3 regions of the Inquilinus ginsengisoli genome follow, and region 1 is predicted to be linked to each of the others. Evidence: riboswitches for the same ligand, from Rfam matches in the RefSeq annotation. Region 1 holds a riboswitch; each other region holds the start of a gene.
What was found. A riboswitch is a leader RNA that binds a small molecule or an ion and turns the genes downstream of it on or off. The one in region 1 is predicted to bind cobalamin.
Positions count from the first base shown of each region.

Region 2: it holds a riboswitch for cobalamin, as region 1 does, so the genes downstream of both, E9232_RS13815 (aromatic ring-hydroxylating oxygenase subunit alpha) here and E9232_RS31890 (ABC transporter substrate-binding protein) in region 1, are expected to answer to the same signal.
Region 3: it holds a riboswitch for cobalamin, as region 1 does, so the genes downstream of both, cobU (bifunctional adenosylcobinamide kinase/adenosylcobinamide-phosphate guanylyltransferase) here and E9232_RS31890 (ABC transporter substrate-binding protein) in region 1, are expected to answer to the same signal.

Region 1 covers NZ_JAVDPW010000014.1:100,999-107,230, reverse strand. Annotated here, with positions in the region: gene rpsD (30S ribosomal protein S4) at 1-204, opposite strand, end outside; gene E9232_RS31900 (ABC transporter ATP-binding protein) at 362-1,126, opposite strand; gene E9232_RS31895 (FecCD family ABC transporter permease) at 1,123-2,163, opposite strand; gene E9232_RS31890 (ABC transporter substrate-binding protein) at 2,171-3,214, opposite strand; cobalamin riboswitch at 3,248-3,480, opposite strand; gene E9232_RS31885 (PadR family transcriptional regulator) at 3,649-4,272, shown strand; gene E9232_RS31880 (Fur family transcriptional regulator) at 4,283-4,765, shown strand; gene E9232_RS31875 (hypothetical protein) at 4,814-5,185, shown strand; gene chrA (chromate efflux transporter) at 5,194-6,232, opposite strand, start outside.
Region 2 covers NZ_JAVDPW010000004.1:472,558-478,789, reverse strand. Annotated here, with positions in the region: gene E9232_RS13820 (ribonucleoside-diphosphate reductase subunit alpha) at 38-3,004, shown strand; cobalamin riboswitch at 3,168-3,374, shown strand; gene E9232_RS13815 (aromatic ring-hydroxylating oxygenase subunit alpha) at 3,497-4,741, shown strand; gene E9232_RS13810 (FAD-binding oxidoreductase) at 4,755-5,867, shown strand; gene E9232_RS13805 (hypothetical protein) at 5,870-6,127, shown strand; gene fdhA (formaldehyde dehydrogenase, glutathione-independent) at 6,198-6,232, shown strand, end outside.
Region 3 covers NZ_JAVDPW010000006.1:533,093-539,324, forward strand. Annotated here, with positions in the region: gene E9232_RS19545 (sugar ABC transporter substrate-binding protein) at 1-609, shown strand, start outside; gene E9232_RS19550 (sugar ABC transporter ATP-binding protein) at 775-2,271, shown strand; gene E9232_RS19555 (ABC transporter permease) at 2,292-3,329, shown strand; cobalamin riboswitch at 3,371-3,585, shown strand; gene cobU (bifunctional adenosylcobinamide kinase/adenosylcobinamide-phosphate guanylyltransferase) at 3,708-4,232, shown strand; gene cobW (cobalamin biosynthesis protein CobW) at 4,243-5,271, shown strand; gene cobN (cobaltochelatase subunit CobN) at 5,271-6,232, shown strand, end outside.

The sequences.
Region 1 (6,232 bases):
CTGCTTCTCGCCGATGTTGCCGTAGTAGCCCTTCAGCTTCTGCTTGGACATCAGCTGCGTGCCGAAATCGGTCGGCTTCTTGCGCCGCTGGCCATGCTGGCCCGGGCCGTATTCGCGGTTGTTCAGGGGGCTCTTCGGACGGCCCCAGAGGTTGACGCCAAGGCGGCGGTCGATCTTGTGCTTCGAATTCTGGCGCTTGCTCACGCGCGCATTCCTTCTCTCGATATTGTCCCGGTAGGCCCTGCCGACGGCAAGGCGGGGCGCCGGCTCACGCACCGGACCCACGTTCCCAGGAATGGAAGCGGTGAAAAAGCCCATTCCGGACCGATTGTCAAGCCTGGAGGCGCGTGCCGGGCCACCGCTAGCCCGGGAGGTAGTGAATATGGGGCCGGCCGTGATGCGGCGAAACCTCGACATGGGCGCGCACGCCGAACACGTCGCGGATCGTCGCCTCGGTCAGGATCTCCTCCGGCGCGCCGGCGCAGACCACCCGCCCGTCCCGCAGCAGCGCCACCGCGTCGCAGAACATCGCCGCCAGGTTGAGGTCGTGCAGCGCCACGATGCTGGTAGCCGGCAGCCGCCCGACCAGCGCCAGGATCTCGAGCTGGTGCTGCACGTCGAGATGGTTGGTCGGCTCGTCCAGCAAGAGCTCGGTCGGGGTCTGCGCCAGGGCCCGGGCGATCTGCGCCCGCTGGCGTTCACCGCCCGACAGGGTCTGCCACAGCTGGCCGCGCTTGCCGGCCATGCCCATGCGCAGCAGCGCGTCCTCCACCGCCGCGTCGTCCTGTGCGGTCCAGGGCGACAGCGGGCCGCGATGCGGGGTGCGGCCAAGGCGGACGACGTCGAGCACGGTGACCTGGGCGTCGGTCGCCGCCTGCTGCTCGACCAGGGCGACGCGGCGGGCGATGGCGGCGCGCGGCAGGCCGGCGATGTCGGCCCCGCCCAGCGTGACCACGCCGCTGGCCACCCGGCGCAGGCGGCAGATCAGGCGCAGCAGGGTCGACTTGCCGGCGCCGTTCGGCCCCAGCAGCCCCAGCATCCGGCCGGGCTCCGCCGCGAGGGTGACGCCATCGACGATCATCCGGCCGCCGGCGGCCCAGCGCACGTCATGGGTGGCGATGGTCATGCCGTCCGCCTCGCCCGGTAGAGGATGATGGCGAAGGCCGGGGCGCCGAACAGGGCGGTGACCACGCCGATCGGCAGGATCTGCTGCGGGATGATGATGCGCGAGACGATGTCGGCCAGCACCATGAAGATGGCGCCGATCATCGCCGAGGCCGGCAGCAGCCTGATATGGCCGGGCCCGACCAGGAAGCGCGCCGCATGCGGGATGACCAGCCCGACGAAGCCGATCGACCCGACGATGCTGACCATGGTCGCGGTCATCGCCGCGGTGGCCCCGAACAGCACCAGACGCACCCGGGTCACGGCGATGCCGAGCGACGCCGCGGCATCGGCCCCGAAGGTGAAGGCGTCGAGCGCCCGGGCGTGCAGGATGCAGATGGCGAAGCCGGCCAGGGCGACCGGCGCCGCGACATGGGCGTCCGGCCAGCGCACGCCGCCGAGGCTGCCGAGCAGCCAGAACATCACGCCGCGCGCCTGTTCGGCGTTGGCCGAGGTGGTGACGATATAGGAGGTCAGGGCGTTGAACAGCTGCGACCCGGCGACCCCCGCCAGGATGATGCGGTCGGTGCCGCCCCCGGCCCCGGCCGCCAGCAGCGACACCAGGGCGAAGGCCAGCACCGCGCCGATGAAGGCGCCGCCGGAGAGCGAGATGGCACCGCCGCCGAATCCCGCGATCATCACCGCGACGGCGCCGGTCGACGCCCCGGCGGAGATGCCGAGGACATAGGGTTCCGCCAGCGGGTTGCGCAGCAGCGCCTGCAGGATGGCGCCCGACAGCGCCAGCGCCGCGCCGCTGCAGGCCGCCACCACGGCGCGGCTGAGCCGGTAGTCCCAGATTACGCCTTCCTGGATCGGGCTGAGCGCGAAGCCCATGCCCAGCAGCCGGTTGCCCAGCGCCTGGAAGGTGGTGGCCAGCGGAATCGCCATCTCGCCGATCGACACGGCGACGCCGATGGCCGCGACCAGCACGGCCACGGCGAGGACCGTGGCCAGGGCCCGCAGGCCCCAGCCACCGCCGAGGATCGGCCCCCGGATCACGCCCGGATCACTTCGCCAGCCCGAAGGCCTTGATGCCGTTCGCCAGCGCCTCGATGCCGTCGACCGCGCGGATCGACGCCTCCATCGCCTGGACGTCTATCAGGACGAAGTGCCTGTCGCGCACCGCCGGCAGCTTGCTGACCACCGGGTCGGTCGCCAGGAAGTTCAGCTTCACCGCCGGGTCGTCGGCGGCATAGCGGCGGCGGCTCATCTCCGCGATCACGATGATGGCGGGGTCCGAGGCGGCGACCTGCTCCCAGCTCACCGACGGCCATTCCTCTTCCGTCTTGATGATGTTGCGGGCGCCGAGCGTCTGCATGATGTAGGCGGGCACGCCGTTCTTGCCGGCCATGAAGGCATCGCCCTGGACCTCCTTGCTGGAGAACCAGAACACCACCGGCACGTTGCTGCCCTTGACGCCCGCGACCTCGGCAATGGCGGCGGCCTCGCGCTGCTTCAGCCGGGCGACCAGCGCGTCGCCGCGGTCGCCGACATCGAAGATCGCCGCCAGGTCGTGGACCTCCCGATAGACCAGATCCATGCTGAACAGCTGCTTGCGCACGCCGTCGCCGCCACCGCCGTTGTCCTTCTCGACGCAGTCGGCCGGCGCGACGTAGGTGGGGATGCCCAGCTCGGCGAACTGCTCGCGCGTGCCCACCGAGCCGTTGGGGCCGACATGCCATTCATACTGGGCGGTCACCAGGTCGGGCTCCTGCCCCACCACGGATTCGAAGCTGGGGTCGTTGTCGGCCAGGCGCTTGATCTTGTCGTTGGCCGCCTCGTAGCCCTTCAGCACCGGGCCGAACCACACGGCGGTGCCGACGATGCGGTCGGCGAGGCCGAGCGACAGCAGGATCTCGGTGCTGCTCTGCCCGATCGACACCGCCCGCTGCGGCGCCTTGGCAAAGGTGACGTCGACGCCGCAGTTGCGGATGGTCAACGGATAGTGCGTCGGTTCGGCCGAGGCGGCGGGCGCCAGGCCGAACAGGGCGGCGGCGACGGCCGCGGCCGGGATGAGCGAACGAAAGGTACGGTGGGGGACGGCCGTCATGATGCCTCCTGCCCGGGCCACCCCGCCCGGGAAACGGATTGCGCTGCGACGGCAGGTCTCCTGGCTCGCGGATCTTGGCTTCGCGTCTGCCTTCCCACCGGATCCGGCTTCGGACCCAGCAGTGGCATGGCGCCTCGTCGGAGAGGCGTCACGAGGACGTTCGGCGATCCGCTGACAGTTGCGGGGGCAGCCACGGACTCCGCGCGGATGCGCGTCACCGTGTTCCCTTTTGATCCCGTGCGGGAACCGTCGGGGCGATGTGTATCGCCCCCGTCGCGGCGCGGTCAATGGACGCTGGACGCCAAGGCTGCCCGGCCCCTGCGGTTCTTGCAGGCAGGGTCCGAAGACACATCTTTAGATATATCTTGAAACCCATCTCAAAGAGACCTATCTTCCGATATATCGAATTCTAAAGGAGAGTTTCGATGTTTGGAATGAGAGGCCATCGTGGCCAGCGCGGCGAATGCGGCGACGGGATGTGGGCCGGGGGCCGTGGCCGCCGGATGTTCGGCCATCACGGCGGCGGCGAAGGCGGCGGCCGCGGCTTCGGCGGCGGCGACATGATGCGCGCCGGCCGGATGCTGGCGCATGGCGACCTGCGCCTGGTGGCGCTGACTCTGATCGCGGAGCAGCCGCGCCACGGCTACGAGATCATCAAGCTGATCGAGGAGAAGACCGCCGGCTGGTACAGCCCGAGCCCCGGCGTGGTGTACCCGACGCTGACCTATCTCGAGGAGGCCGGCTACGTCACGGTCGAGACCGAGGGCACCAAGAAGCTGTACACCATCACCCCCGAAGGCCGGGCCTATATCGAGGAGAACCGGTCGATCGTCGATGCCATCCTCGGCCGCCTGTTCGCCATCGGCGAGAAGATGGCCCGGGTGAACCGGGCGTTCGGCGGCGACCGCGAGCGGTCCAGCCGGCTGCCGGCGCTGGTCCATGCGGCGCTGGACAATTTGCGCGAGGTCGCCGGGCACAAGATCGACGGCGATGCCGAGGCCGAGACCCAGATCGTCGAGATCCTGGCCCGCGCCGCGGCCGAGATCCGGCGCGGCTGAGGGCGGCGGCATGAGCCCCGCCCCTGCCCTTCCCATAGCGACCCTATCGGCCCCGGCCGAGGCTCGGCTGCGCGATGCCGGGCTGCGGCCGACCCGGCCGCGCCGCATCCTGCTGGCGGTGCTGGCCGAGGCCGAGCGCGCGCTCGACGCCCAGGAGATCCTGGGCCGGGCGCGACGGCTGGATCCGCGGATCAGCCTGGCCACGGTCTACCGCTTCCTGGCGGCGCTGCGCCGGGTCGGCATCGCCGGCTGGTGGAGCGAGCCGGCCGGGCGCCTGGCCTATGGGCCGGTCGCCGTCGCGGCCCCGCCGGAGCGGCTGACCCTGGGCGACGTCCAGCTGCGCGCGGCGCTGGCCGACGTGCTGCGGCAGTTCGGCTACCGCCTGATCCGCGCCCGCGTCGATCTGGCGGTCGAGCGGCTGCATCCCGAGGCACCGCTGGCCGAAGCATGGCCGCAGACGGCCCGGGTCCCCAGTCTGCTCGACCGGTTCTAGGCCCGGCACGGCCGCCGGGCGGCATCGCATCGGACAGGGAGTCGCCGCATGGCGGACGGCCTGCTTCTTCTCGCGGCGCTGCTGCTGATCGTCACCGCCGCCGTGCATTCGGTAGCGGGCGAAAGGCGGCTGATCGGCCCGCTGCTGACCCGCCGCGACGGCATCCTGGCCAACCGCCTGGCCCGGTTCGTGCTGCGCTTCGCCTGGCACATCACCAGCATCGCCTGGGCGGTCATCGCCGTGATCCTGCTGGCGCTGGTGCTGGCCCCGGTGGCGGTGCGCTGGTGGGCGGCGGCCGCGACCGGCGCAGCCTTCACCGCCATCGGGGCGTTCACCGCCATCTCCAGCCGCGGCCGCCATCTCGGCTGGCCGTTCCTGACCGGGATCGGCCTCACCGCCCTGGCCTCGCTGCTGGCCTGAATTCCTCCTCACGCCGTCAGCCACAAGAGCGCGGCCCCGGCGGCTGCGCTGCCGATCAGCGTCGGGATCATGCCGACCCTGAAGTGCAGCATGGCAACCATCGAGGCCCCGGCCAGGCAGGCGGCCCGCCAGTCCAGAGACGAGAGGACGGGCAGGTCGGGGCCGACGCCGAGTACCTCGACCGTCACCACCGCGCGGAACATCACATGCAGCGCGAACCAAAGGGCCAGGTTGAGGATGACCCCGACCACGGCAGCGGTGATGGCCGACAACGCCGCAGAGACGGCGCGGTTGCCGCGCAGCGTCTCGACATAGGGCGCACCGAGGAAGATCCACATGAAGCATGGGGCGAAGGTGACCCATGTGGTGAGAAGGGCGCCGAGGCCGCCGGCGACGATCGGGTTCAACCCGCCGGGGTCTCGGAACGCCGCGAGAAAGCCGACGAACTGGAGCACCATGATGAGGGGCCCCGGCGTCGTCTCGGCCAGGCCGAGACCGTCGGCCATCTCCCCCGGCCCGAGCCAGCCGAACGTGTCGACGGCCGCCTGGGCGACATAGGCCAGCACGGCATAGGCGCCGCCGAAAGTGATCACGGCCATCGTGCTGAAGAAGCCGCCGATCTGGGTCCACACGCTGGCTGAGCCTGTGAACGCCCACACCAGCACGACCGGCCCCAACCAGAGGGGCAGCCAGATCGCCAGCACCCGAACGGCGCGGGACCAGGACGGCTCGGCATGGGTCAGTTCGCCGCGCTCGAACATCGCGTCGACCACACCGACAAAGGCTGGCCCCGCTGCACCGGCCTTGTGACCGGCGCCGGTGAAGGATGCCGGCGCATGCCTGCTGCCGATCCAGCCGATGATGCCGGCCGCGAGCACGATGATCGGAAAGGGTATCCTTAGCGCATAGATGCCGACGAAGGCCGCCGCTGCGATGGCGATCATCGCGCGATTTTTGAGCGCCCGGCGGCCGATGCGGATCACAGCCTCTATGACCACGGCCAGGACCGCGGCCTTCACGCCGAAGAAGATCGCGTCGACCACAGGC
Region 2 (6,232 bases), on a different contig from region 1:
ATCGGCCCAAGCCCCTCTACATCTATGGGGTTAGCCGATGTCAGCCATCCAGGAAACCGACCGCGCGCTCGCTGGCGCACCTGCCGCCCCCGCCGCGCCCCGTGCCGCCTCGAATCAGAAGGCCGCCGAACCGGCCTACCAGGTGATCCGCCGCAACGGCGCGGTCACCGCCTTCGACGCGGCCAAGATCTCGGCGGCGCTGACCAAGGCGTTCCTGGCGGTCGAAGGGTCGGGCGCCTCGGCCTCGCGCCGGGTGCATGACATCGTCGAGGAGCTGACCGGCCAGATCGCTGCGGCGCTGACCCGCCGGGCCGACCACGGCCGCACCTTCCACATCGAGGAGGTGCAGGACCAGGTCGAGCTGGCGCTGATGCGCGGCGAGCACCACAAGGTCGCCCGGGCCTATGTCCTGTACCGGGCCGAGCGGGCGCGCGAGCGGGCGGCGGCCGCGGCACGGGTCGAGGCCTCGCCGGTGGCGGCGGTGCTCAACGTCACCGCGGCCGACGGCAGCCGCGCGCCCCTGGACCAGGCCCGCCTGGTGCGGCTGGTCGAGGAGGCCTGCGCCGGCCTCGCCGACGTCGCGGCCGAGCCGGTGCTGACCGAGACCCGCCGCAACCTCTATGACGGCATCAGCGAGGCCGAGCTGGCCCTGGCGCCGATCATGGCGGCGCGCACCCTGATCGAGACCGAGCCGAACTACAGCCAGGTCAGCGCCCGGCTGCTGCTCGACCTGCTGCGGCACGAGGCGCTGTCCTTCGTCCATGGCCGGCCGACCCGCGCCACCCATGCCGAGATGGTCGAGGGCTATGCCGAATACTTCCCGGCCTATGTGAAGAAGGGCATCGCGGTCGACCTGCTGGACCCGGAGCTGGCGCGCTACGACCTGAAGAAGCTCGCCGCGGCGCTGAAACCGGAGCGCGACCTGCAGTTCCAGTTCCTCGGGCTGCAGACCCTGTACGACCGCTACTTCCTGCAGACCGAGGGCATCCGCTTCGAGCTGCCGCAGGTGTTCTTCATGCGCGTCGCCATGGGGCTGGCCGCGCGGGAGATCGACCGCGAGGCGCGGGCGATCGAGTTCTACGACCTGATCTCCTCCTTCGATTTCATGTGCTCGACCCCGACGCTGTTCAACGCCGGCACGCCGCGGCCGCAGCTGTCCTCCTGCTTCCTGACCTCGATCGCCGACGACCTCGACGGCATCTTCAAGGCGGTGAAGGACAACGCGCTGCTGTCCAAATACGCCGGCGGCCTGGGCAATTCCTGGACCCGGGTGCGCGGCCTGGGCGCCCATATCCGCGGCACCAACGGCCAGTCGCAGGGCGTCGTGCCGTTCCTGAAGGTCGCCAACGACACCGCCATCGCGGTCAACCAGGGCGGCAAGCGCAAGGGCGCGGTCTGCGCCTATCTCGAGACCTGGCACGTCGACATCGAGGAATTCCTCGACCTGCGCAAGAACACCGGCGACGATCGCCGCCGCACCCATGACATGAACACCGCCAACTGGGTGCCGGACCTGTTCCTGCAGCGGGTCGAGGCCGATGGCGCCTGGACCCTGTTCTCGCCGGACGAGGTGCCCGACCTGCACGACCTCTACGGCCCGGCGTTTAAGACCGCCTACGAGGCCTATGAGGCCAAGGCCGCCCGCGGCGAGATCCGCGTGCACAAGCAGGTCCGCGCGCTCGACCTGTGGCGCCGTATGCTGACCATGCTGTTCGAGACCGGCCACCCCTGGGTCACGTTCAAGGACCCCTGCAACATCCGCTCGCCGCAGGGCCATGTCGGCGTGGTGCACTCCTCGAACCTGTGCACCGAGATCACGCTGAACACCTCGGATGACGAGGTCGCGGTCTGCAATCTCGGCTCGATCAACCTCGCCAACCATGTCGGCGAGCGCGGCCTGGACCGGGCGCGGCTGGAGCGCACCATCCGCACCGCGATGCGGATGCTGGACAACGTCATCGACATCAACTTCTACACCATCCCGGAAGCCCGCCGCTCCAACCTGCGGCACCGCCCGGTCGGGCTCGGCATCATGGGCTTCCAGGACGCGCTGCAGGCGCTGCGGCTGCCGATCGCGTCGGACGAGGCGGTGCGCTTCGCCGATGAGAGCATGGAGGTGATCAGCTATCACACCATCGCCGCATCGGTGGAGCTGGCGGCCGAGCGCGGGCGCTACCCGTCCTTCGAGGGCTCGCTGTGGAGCCGCGGCATCCTGCCGATCGACTCGATCGAGCTGCTGGCCGAAGCCCGCGGCGGCGTGCTGGAGATGGACCGCTCCAAGACGCTGGACTGGGACGGGCTGCGCGATCGGGTGCGCAGCACCGGCATGCGCAACTCCAACACCATGGCGATCGCGCCGACTGCGACCATCTCCAACATCTGCGGCGTGGCCCAGTCGATCGAGCCGGCGTTCCGCAACCTCTACGTCAAGGCCAACATGTCGGGCGATTTCACGGTGGTGAATCCCGGCCTGGTGCGTGATCTCAAGGCGCTCGGCCTGTGGGACGAGGTGATGATCTCGGACCTCAAGTATTTCGACGGCAGCCTCGGCGCCATCGACCGGGTGCCGGACGACCTCAAGGCGCTGTACGCCACCGCCTTCGAGATCGATGCCAGCTGGTTGGTCGAGGCGGCGTCGCGCCGGCAGAAGTGGATCGACCAGGCCCAGTCGCTGAACCTGTATATCGCCAACCCCAACGGCAAGAAGCTGGACGCGCTGTACCGGCTGGCGTGGAAGCGCGGCCTGAAGACCACCTACTATCTCCGGGCGATGAGCGCGACCCATGTCGAGAAGTCGACGCTGAAGGGCACCGACGGCAAGCTGAACGCCGTCGCCAGCGCGCCGGTCGCCGCGGCGCCGGCTGCGGTCGCCGCGGCGCCGATCGTGGTGGTGCCTGCTCCGGTGGTGGCCACCTCCGCCTTCGGCACCGACGACCTGACGATGGCCGACGGCGCGCCGATGGTCTGCCCGATCGACGACCCGACCTGCGAAGCCTGCCAGTAACCGCTGGACTCACCACCATGGCGGCCGGTCCTCACCAGGGCCGGCCGCCATTTTTTATGTCCGTCGCGCCTCCGCGTCCGAAAACCGCTTCGTCTTCCCCGCCCGTGTCGCCGGCCGGAAAGGGAATGTCGCTTTCACGAGCCTCGACCGGCCGGGGGCATGCTTCAATCGGGATGTTCAAGGTGCCGCTGGCCTGGGAGGTCCGGCGGAGAATTGGGAAGCCGGTTCAACGCCGGCGCTGCCCCCGCAACGGTGGCGGAGCACGTCGTCTCGACCGAGACCACTGGGCGACGCAAGCCCGGGAAGGTGTCGAGACGGTCCGAAAGGACGGCTCCGAAGCCCGGAAACCAGCCTTGGGCATGGTGAACTCGACTGATCGCGGTGGGCGGTCAAGAGGCAGTGTGCAGCGGGCCGGTCCCAAGACCTGACGGGCGCGCACCATTCCCTCCTCTCGCCCATCCGACCAGTCCTTCGAAGGCCCGGGGACGGACGATGGACGCGCGCGACACGATGCTGAGGCTGCTCCGCAGCCACCGGGACGGCTTCAGCCTTGAACAGCCCTTTTACACCGACCCGGATTTCTTCCGGCTCGATATGGAGATGATCTGGTACCGCGACTGGCTGTTCGTCGGCCATGATTGCGAGCTGGCGAAGCCGGGCCAGTACTTCACGGTGCAGGTCGGCGCCTATCCGGTGGTGCTGGTGCGCGACCAGGGCGGCCGGATCCGCGCCTTCCACAACGCCTGCCGGCATCGCGGCAGCCGCGTCTGTTCCGCGCAGAAGGGCACGTCGGCCCGGCTGGTCTGCCCCTATCACCAGTGGACCTACGACCTCGACGGCAGCCTGCTGTTCGCCCGCCAGATGGCCGATGGCTTCGACAAGACCCAGTACGGGCTGAAGCCGGTCGCCTGCGAAAGCGTCGGCGGCTACATCTTCATCTGCCTGGCCGACCAGCCGGCGGATTTCGCGCCGTTCCGCGCGCTGATGGAGCCGTATTTCCTGCCGCACCGACTGGCCGATGCCAAGATCGCCTTCGAGAGCACCATCATCGAGAAGGGCAACTGGAAGCTGGTCTGGGAGAACAACCGCGAGTGCTATCACTGCGTGGCCAACCATCCCGAGCTGTGCAAGACCTTCCCCGAGGCGCCGAACGTCACCGGCGTCGCCGGCGCCGACAGCGACCCCGAGATGGTGGCGCATTGGGCCAAGTGCGAGGCGGCCGGCCTGGAGGCGAAGTTCCGCATCGACCCGGCCGGGCAGTTCCGCGCCACCCGGGCGCCGCTGCTGCGCGACGCGGTCAGCTACACCATGACCGGCAGGCGGGCGGTGAAGCGCGGCCTGTCCGACCAGGTCACCGCCGACCGCATCGGCGCGCTGATGCTGTACCACTACCCCACCACCTGGAACCACGTGCTGATCGACCACGCCGTGACCTTCCGGGTGCTGCCGATCAGCGCCACCGAGACGGCGGTGACGACCAAATGGCTGGTCCACAAGGATGCGGTCGAGGGCGTCGACTACGACCTGGCCGAGCTGACCCATGTCTGGACCGAGACCAACGACCAGGACCGCCGGATCGTCGAGGAGAATGCGTTCGGCATCCAGTCGCCATCCTACGAGCCCGGCCCCTATTCCGAGATGCATGAGGGCGGGGTGATCCAGTTCGTCGACTGGTACACCCGGTTCATGGAGCCGCGCCTGGCCGAGGGCAGCAAACCGCGCCTGCGGGTCGCGTGAAGGGGAGGCGGTCGTGAACGCAGTGACGGGGGATCTCCCGCTCTACCGCCATCTCGACCAGATGGTGCCGTGGAACGACCGGCTCCAGGTGCTGGAATGCGTCGGCGTGTTCGACGAGGCGCCGGAGGTGAAGACCTTCACCTTCCGCTCCGACAACCAGACCTGGTTCCGCTACCAGCCGGGCCAGTTCGTGACGCTGGAGCTGCCGGTCGGCGACGAGCTGGTGATGCGGACCTACACGCTGTCGTCCAGCCCGTCGCGCCCGTTCTCGATTTCCGTCACGGTCAAGGCGCAGCCGGGCAGCATCGGCACGCGCTGGATGTTCGACCATCTGACGCCGGGCACCCGCATCAAGGCCTATGGGCCGGCCGGCGACTTCACCCATCACAACCACCCCTCCGGCAAGTACCTGTTCATCTCGGCCGGGTCCGGCATCACCCCGATGATGTCGATGCTGCGCTGGCTGAACGACTGCGCGCCGTGGACCGATGTCGCCTTCGTCAACTGCGCGCGCCGGCCCGAGGACATCATCTTCCGCAAGGAGCTGGAGCTGCTGGGCAGCCGCATGCCCGGCCTGTCGCTCGGCTTCCTGATCGAGGAGCGGTCGTCGCGCGAAAGCTGGTTCGGCCATATGGGCCGGATCGACGCGGTGCGCATGCCGCTGCTGGTCCAGGATTTCCGCGACCGCGAGGTGTTCTGCTGCGGGCCGGACCCGTTCATGCGCGCGGTGCGCGAGATGCTGGGCGCCGCCGGCTTCGACATGGCGCATTACCACCAGGAGAGCTTCGGCGCGCCGCCGCCCGAGGCCCCGGCCGCGCCCGTCACCGAGCCCCTGGAGGGCGTGCCGGGTGAGCCGATCGTGGCGCCGACGCCGGTCCGCTTCGCCCTGTCCGATGTGACCGGCGACTGCCTGCCGGGCCAGACCGTGCTGCAGACCGCCCGGGCCTCGGGCGTGCGCATCCCCGCGGCCTGCGAACTCGGCCTGTGCGGCACCTGCCGGGTGAAGAAGCTCTCCGGCACCGTCGAGATGAACCACAATGGCGGCATCCTCGACCACGAGATCGAGGACGGCTTCATCCTCGCCTGCTGCTCCAAGCCGCTCTCGGCCATCGAGATCGAGGCCTGACCATGAGCGGCAGAAGCGTCGCGCCCGTCAGCCGGCCCTGTCCACGGATCGCGGAGGCGGTCTCGGCCCTGCCGCCGCCGGAGCAGGTGTTCCTCGACTGGCTGATGTGGCTTCCGGCCGATGCGGATGTCGAGGCGGCGGCGCGGCGCGAGATCGCCCGGCTGGACCGGCGGATGCCGCTGGCCGCGGAGGCGGAGCACCTTCGCCTGCTGTTCCAGGCCGTCCTCGGCGACGGCCCGCGAGCGAGTTCGACCCTCTAGCCGGACCCAGGGGGACGCGTCTCCCCGGGCCCGGTTCAAATCACGACAGAGTCCTTGGGAGGAGACGAAGATGAGCAAGAACAGAGGCGTGGTGTATCTCGGGCC
Region 3 (6,232 bases), on a different contig from region 1:
GCGCCGCTGGAGCAGATCAACGTCCACTCCTTCCTGGCCCCCGACAACGAGTTCATGGGCGCCGCCGTGACCCAGGCGCTGTGCACCGCCATCAAGGGCGAGGGCACCATCATCATGACCCAGGGCGCGCTTGGCCACACCGGGGCGCAGGGCAGGGCCCGCGGCTTCGACTCGGTGGTCAAGCAGTACCCGAAGATCGAGGTGCTCAACACCGATCCGGGCGACTGGGACGTGTCGAAGGTGGCCCGGATCTGGGAGACCCACCTGACCAAGTATCCGAAGATCAGCGCCGCCTTCTTCCACAACGACGACATGGCGCTGGCCGCCTACAACGTGATGAAGGCGCACAACCGCACCGACATCCTGATCGGCGGCGTCGACGCCATGCCACCGGCGATCCAGGCGGTCTCGGAAGGCCGCATGTTCGCGACCGTGCGCAACCCGTCCTGCCGCATCCATGGCGGCGCCGTGGTGGCGGGGGTCGCGGCCGTGACCGGCGGTGAGAAGACCGGCGAAGGCATCCCGAAATCGGTCGTCACCGACGGTCCCGTGGTCACCAAGGCCAACGCCGCCGGCATGCAGTGGATGCAGGATCACTTCCTGATCTGATCGCAGCCGATCGGTCGTGAAAGGATCGTCATTGCGAGCGCAGCGAAGCAATCCATGGGGCAGCCCGCATCGGCGCCATGGATTGCTTCGTCGGCTTCGCCTCCTCGCAATGACGATGGAGGCGGGCGTCCGGAAGACGTCTCGAAGAATGGACAGGCCCGCGCCATGACCCAGACTCCGTTGCTCGAGCTGAGCGGCATCTCGAAGTCGTTCGGCGGCGTCCGGGCGCTGCGGGAGGTCGACTTCACGCTCGAGGCCGGCGAGATCCATGGCCTCGTCGGCGAGAACGGCGCCGGCAAGTCGACGCTGATGAAGATCATCGCCGGCGTGCATGCCGACTATGACGGGCAGATGCGGATCGAGGGGCGGGCCGTCCGCTTCCGCTCGGCCCGCGACGCGGCCGCCGCCGGGGTAGGCATGGTGCATCAGGAGTTGAGCATCGTGCCGGACCTCAGCGTCGCCGAGAACGTGTTCCTCGGCACCCAGCCGGTCGGCCGCTTCGGCATCGTCGACTGGGCCGGGATGCGCAAGGCGGCGGGCGAGCAGATCCGCCGGCTGGGCATCGACGTCGACCCGCGCACGCCAGCCGGGGCGCTGCCGATCGGGCTGCAGCAGCTGATCGAGATCGCCCGGGTGCTGTTCTCCGGCGCCCGCATCATCATCCTGGACGAGCCGACCTCGGCGCTGTCGCCGCCGGAGATCGAGCGCCTGTTCGGCGTGCTGCGGCGGCTGCGCGAGGAGGGCCGCAGCTTCGTCTTCATCTCGCATTTCCTCGACGACATCCTGAAGGTGTCCGACGCCGTCACCGTGTTCCGCAACGGCCGCCGCATCCTCAGCGCCCGCGCCGCCGAGACCGACAAGGCGGCGCTGATCGAGCACATGATCGGCGCCGGCCACGGCGAGCTGGAGGAAAGCTACACCGGCGAGATCCGGCTCGACTCCAAGCCCGGCGCCCCGGTGGTGCTGGCGGCGGAAGGACTGTCGGCCGACCGCTTCTACAACGACATCTCGCTGGAGGTGCGGGCGGGCGAGGTGCTGGGCATCTACGGCTTCATGGGCTGCGGCCAGCTGGAGCTGGCGCGCACCCTGTTCGGCAAGCTGCAGCCCGACCAGGGCCGGATCCGGGTCGCCGGCCGGGCCGTGCGGCTGCGCAGCACCGCCGTCGCCCGCCGCGCCGGCATCGCCTTCGTGCCGGAAAGCCGGCGGGCGATGCTGTTCCACCACGAGCCGATCTACAAGAACACCTCGATCGCCATCCTGGACCGGGTGTCGCGCTGGCTGCTGAGCCCGGAGTCGGAGCGGCGCATCGCCCGCGAGCGGGTCGAGGAGCTGCGCATCCGCACCCCGCATGTCGACGCGCATCTCGGCGCCCTGTCCGGCGGCAACCAGCAGAAGGTCGCCCTGGCGAAGTGGCTGACCTTCACGCCCAAGGTGCTGATCTTGAGCGAGCCGACCCGCGGCATGGATGTCGGCGCCAAGGAGGATGTGGTCCGGATCGTGCGCGGCCTGCGCGACCGGGGCATCGGCGTGGTGGTGGTGTCGGCCGAGCCGGAGACGGTGCTGTCGCTCGCCGACCGCATCCTGGTGATGCGCAAGGGCGGCATCACCCGCGAATTCGCCGGCGGCATGGTCAGCAAGGACCGCCTGCTCGAGGCGGCATGATGGTGGAGCAGGGGAATCGCATGGACGCGTCAGCCAAACCGCCGGTCCGCGGCACCGCCTCCCGGCTCGGCGGGATGCTGGGCGGGCAGCTGCGCAACATCGCGCCGTTCATCACCCTGATCATCCTGGTCGGCTTCTTCAGCATCGCCAGCCCGTCCTTCCTGACGGTCGACAATTTCAGCAACATCCTGAACCAGATCTCGGTGACGGCGGTGATCGCCGTCGGCCTGACCTTCGTGATCCTGTGCGCCGAGATCGACCTGTCGGTGGCCAGCATCGCCAACGCCACCGGCATCATCGTCGCCTTCCTGACCGCGCAGGAAACCTACGTCACCATCGCCAACGTGCCGCTGCCGGGCTGGCTGGCGATCGTGATCGCGCTCGCCGGCTGCGCCCTGCTGGGCCTGGTCAACGCGGTGGGGGTGACGCGGATCGGCATCCCGTCCTTCATCATGACCCTGGCCATGATGCAGATCGGCGCGGGGATCTGCGCCATGCTGGTGCGCGGCCAGATCGCCTATGCCGTGCCGCCGCTGGTGGTCACCCTGGGCTCCGGCTCGATCGGCGGCATCCCATGGATCGTGATCGTGGCCGCCATCATGCTGCTGGCCGGGCACCTGGTGCTGACCTACACGCGCTTCGGCCGCTACGTCTACATGGTGGGCGGCAACCGCGAGGCGGCGGAGTATTCCGGCGTCAACGTCCGGGTCATCGTCGGCGCGGTGATGGTGATCTCGGCCGTCTGCTCCGGCATCGCCGGCATGCTCGGCGTCGCCTATTTCGGCAGCGCCCAGCAGAACGAGTTCGACACCTTCCTGCTCGACGCCATCGCCGCGGTGGTGGTCGGCGGCACCAGCCTGTTCGGCGGCCGCGGCGGCATCGGCAACACCATCATCGGGCTGTTCATCCTGGGCGTGCTGAACAACGGGCTGGACCACGTCAACATCGACAGCTTCCTGAAGATCCTGATCCGCGGCCTGATCCTGCTCGCGGCCCTGGTGATCAACGTCTACGCCCAGCGGCTGCGCTCCGCCGGCGACACCGGCAAGGCGTCGTGACGCTTCGGCGCCGTTGACCCCCTTGCCCGCGCCTCCTACTGTGCGGCCATCGCGCAGCTGGTTCCCCAAGGGCGGACGCCCGAGGGGATGAAAAGGGAACGCGGGACGGTCTATCCTTTCAGGAGGCCTGATCCGCGGCTGCCCCCGCAACTGTAGGCGGCGAGCCCAACTCCGACAGCCACTGGCCGATGGCCGGGAAGGCGGAGGCAGGCGACGACCCGCGAGCCAGGAGACCTGCCGGCGAGGCGATGCGTGCGAACCGCCGGGCGGGGTGAACCGGTGGCGCGGGATGCATGGCGCCTTCCGGGCACCGTCTCCGGCGTCCGATTGCCCTGGCCGGCCGACCGGAAGGGCGAGGCGTGCAGCATCGAGCTATCAGTGGCTAGTCTGCCGGCAGCGACGCTGGTGCTGGGCGGCGCCCGTTCGGGCAAGAGCCGCCATGCCGAGGCGCTGGTCGAGAGCCAGCCCGGCGACTGCATCTATCTCGCCACCGCCGAGGCCTGGGACGCCGAGATGGTCGAGCGCATCTCCCGCCACCAGGAACAGCGCGGCTCGCGCTGGCGCACGGTCGAGGCGCCGCTGGAGCTGGTCGAGACCCTGGACAAGGTCGCCGGCCCCGGCCACGCCGTGCTGGTCGACTGCCTGACGCTGTGGCTGTCCAACCTCATGCATGCCGACCGCGACATCGCTGATGAGACCGACCGGCTGGTGCGCTGGCTGGCGGCGCCGGCCGGCCCCGTGGTGCTGGTCTCGAACGAGGTCGGGCTCGGCATCGTCCCCGACAACGCCCTGGCCCGCGCCTTCCGCGACCATGCCGGGCGCCTGCACCAGGCCGTGGCGGCCGTGGTTCCCTCCGTCGTCTTCGTCGCCGCCGGCCTTCCCCTAACCCTGAAATCCGCCTGAGAGAGACCGCATGCCCGCCAAGATCCCCGCCACCGTCATCACCGGCTTCCTCGGCGCCGGCAAGACCACGCTGATCCGCCACCTGCTGCAGACCGCGAATGGCCGCCGGCTGGCCCTGATCATCAACGAGTTCGGCGATGTCGGGGTCGATGGCGACCTGCTGCGCAGCTGCGGCGACGCCACCTGCCGCGAGGAGGATGTGGTGGAGCTGGCCAATGGCTGCATCTGCTGCACCGTGGCCGACGACTTCATCCCGACCATCGAGAAGCTGCTGAACCGCGCCGAGCCGCCGGACCACATCGTGATCGAGACCAGCGGCCTGGCCCTGCCGAAGCCGCTGGTCAAGGCGTTCGGCTGGCCCGAGATCCGCACTCGGGTCACGGTCGACGGCGTCATCACCGTGATCGACGGCGCCGCCATGTCCGAGGGCCGCTTCGCGCTGGACGAGGAGGCGCTGGCCGCCCAGCGCGCGGCCGACGAGGGGCTGGACCATGACAACCCGCTGGAGGAGCTGTTCGAGGACCAGCTCGCCTGCGCCGACATGGTGATCCTGAACAAGACCGACCTGCTGGATGAGGCCGGGCTAGCGACGGTGTCCGCCGAGCTGGCCGCGCAGCTGCGCCCGGGGGTCAAGGTGGTCAAGGCCCGCCACGGCGCGATCGACGCCGCGGTGCTGCTGGGCCTCGGCTCCGCGGCCGAGGACGATCTGGCGGCGCGCCCCTCGCATCACGATGCCGAGGACGAGCACGACCACGATGATTTCGAGAGCTTCCATGTCGATCTCGGCGCCGTGACCGACCCCGACGCCCTGACGCGCAAGCTGAAGCCGGTGATCGAGGCGCATGACATCCTGCGGCTGAAGGGCTTCGCCGCGGTCGAGGGCAAGCCGATGCGCCTGGTGGTCCAGGCGGTGGGCGGCCGGATCCAGCATTACTACGACCGCCCGTGGCGCGCCGACGAGGCCCGCGGCACCACCCTGGTGGTGATCGGCGAACGCGGCCTCGACCGCGCCGCCATCACCGCATCGCTCGCGGCCTGATGCATCTCCTCGCCACCCAGCCGGGCAGCGTCGCCGACGGGTCGGAGGCGGTCGATCTCGGCCAGAGTCCGGGCGACATCGTCGTCCTGACCGCGGCCGACACCGAACTCGCCTGCCTGTCGGCGGCGCGGTCCGGTTTCGGCGAGGATTTCCCCTCAGTCCGGCTGGCCAACCTGCTGCAGCTCGGCCACAACCTGTCGGTCGACACCTATGTCGACGACGTGGTCAGCCGGGCGAAGCTGGTGGTGGTGCGGCTGCTCGGCGGCGCCGGCTATTGGCGCTACGGCATCGAGCAGGTGCATGCCGCCTGCCGGCGCGAGGGCATCCCCCTGGCCGTGCTGCCGGGCGACGACAAGCCGGATGCCGATCTCGACGCGCTGTCGACCCTGCCGGAGGAGGCGCGGGGCCGGCTGTGGCGCTATCTGGTCGAAGGCGGCATCGAGAACGCCCGCGGCTTCCTGGCCTATGCCGCGACGCTGACCGGCCGCGACCTGCAATGGGCCGAACCGCGGCCGCTGCTGCGCGCCGGGCTGTACTGGCCGGACCTGCGCCATCCGTCCTATGCGGAGATCGCCGGGCGGTGGCCGGGCGACGCCCCCGTCACCGGCCTCGTCTTCTACCGGGCCCTGGTGCAGGCGGGGAACCTGGCGCCGGTCGATGCGCTGGTCGCGGCGCTGCAGGCCCGGGGACTGAACCCGCTGCCGATCTTCGTCTCCAGCCTGAAGGACACGGTGTCGGCCGAGCTGGTCACCGAGGCCTTCGCTCGCCATCCGCCGGCGGTAATCCTCAACGCCACCAGCTTCGCTGTCTCCAGCCCCGGCGGCCCGACCCAGCCGACGCCGTTCGACGCGGCCGACTGCCCCGTGCTGCAGGTGGTGTTCGCCGGCGGGGGCGAGGCGGCGTGGCGCGACGGCACGCGCGGCCTGTCGGCCCAGGATCTGGCGATGAATGTCGCCCTGAC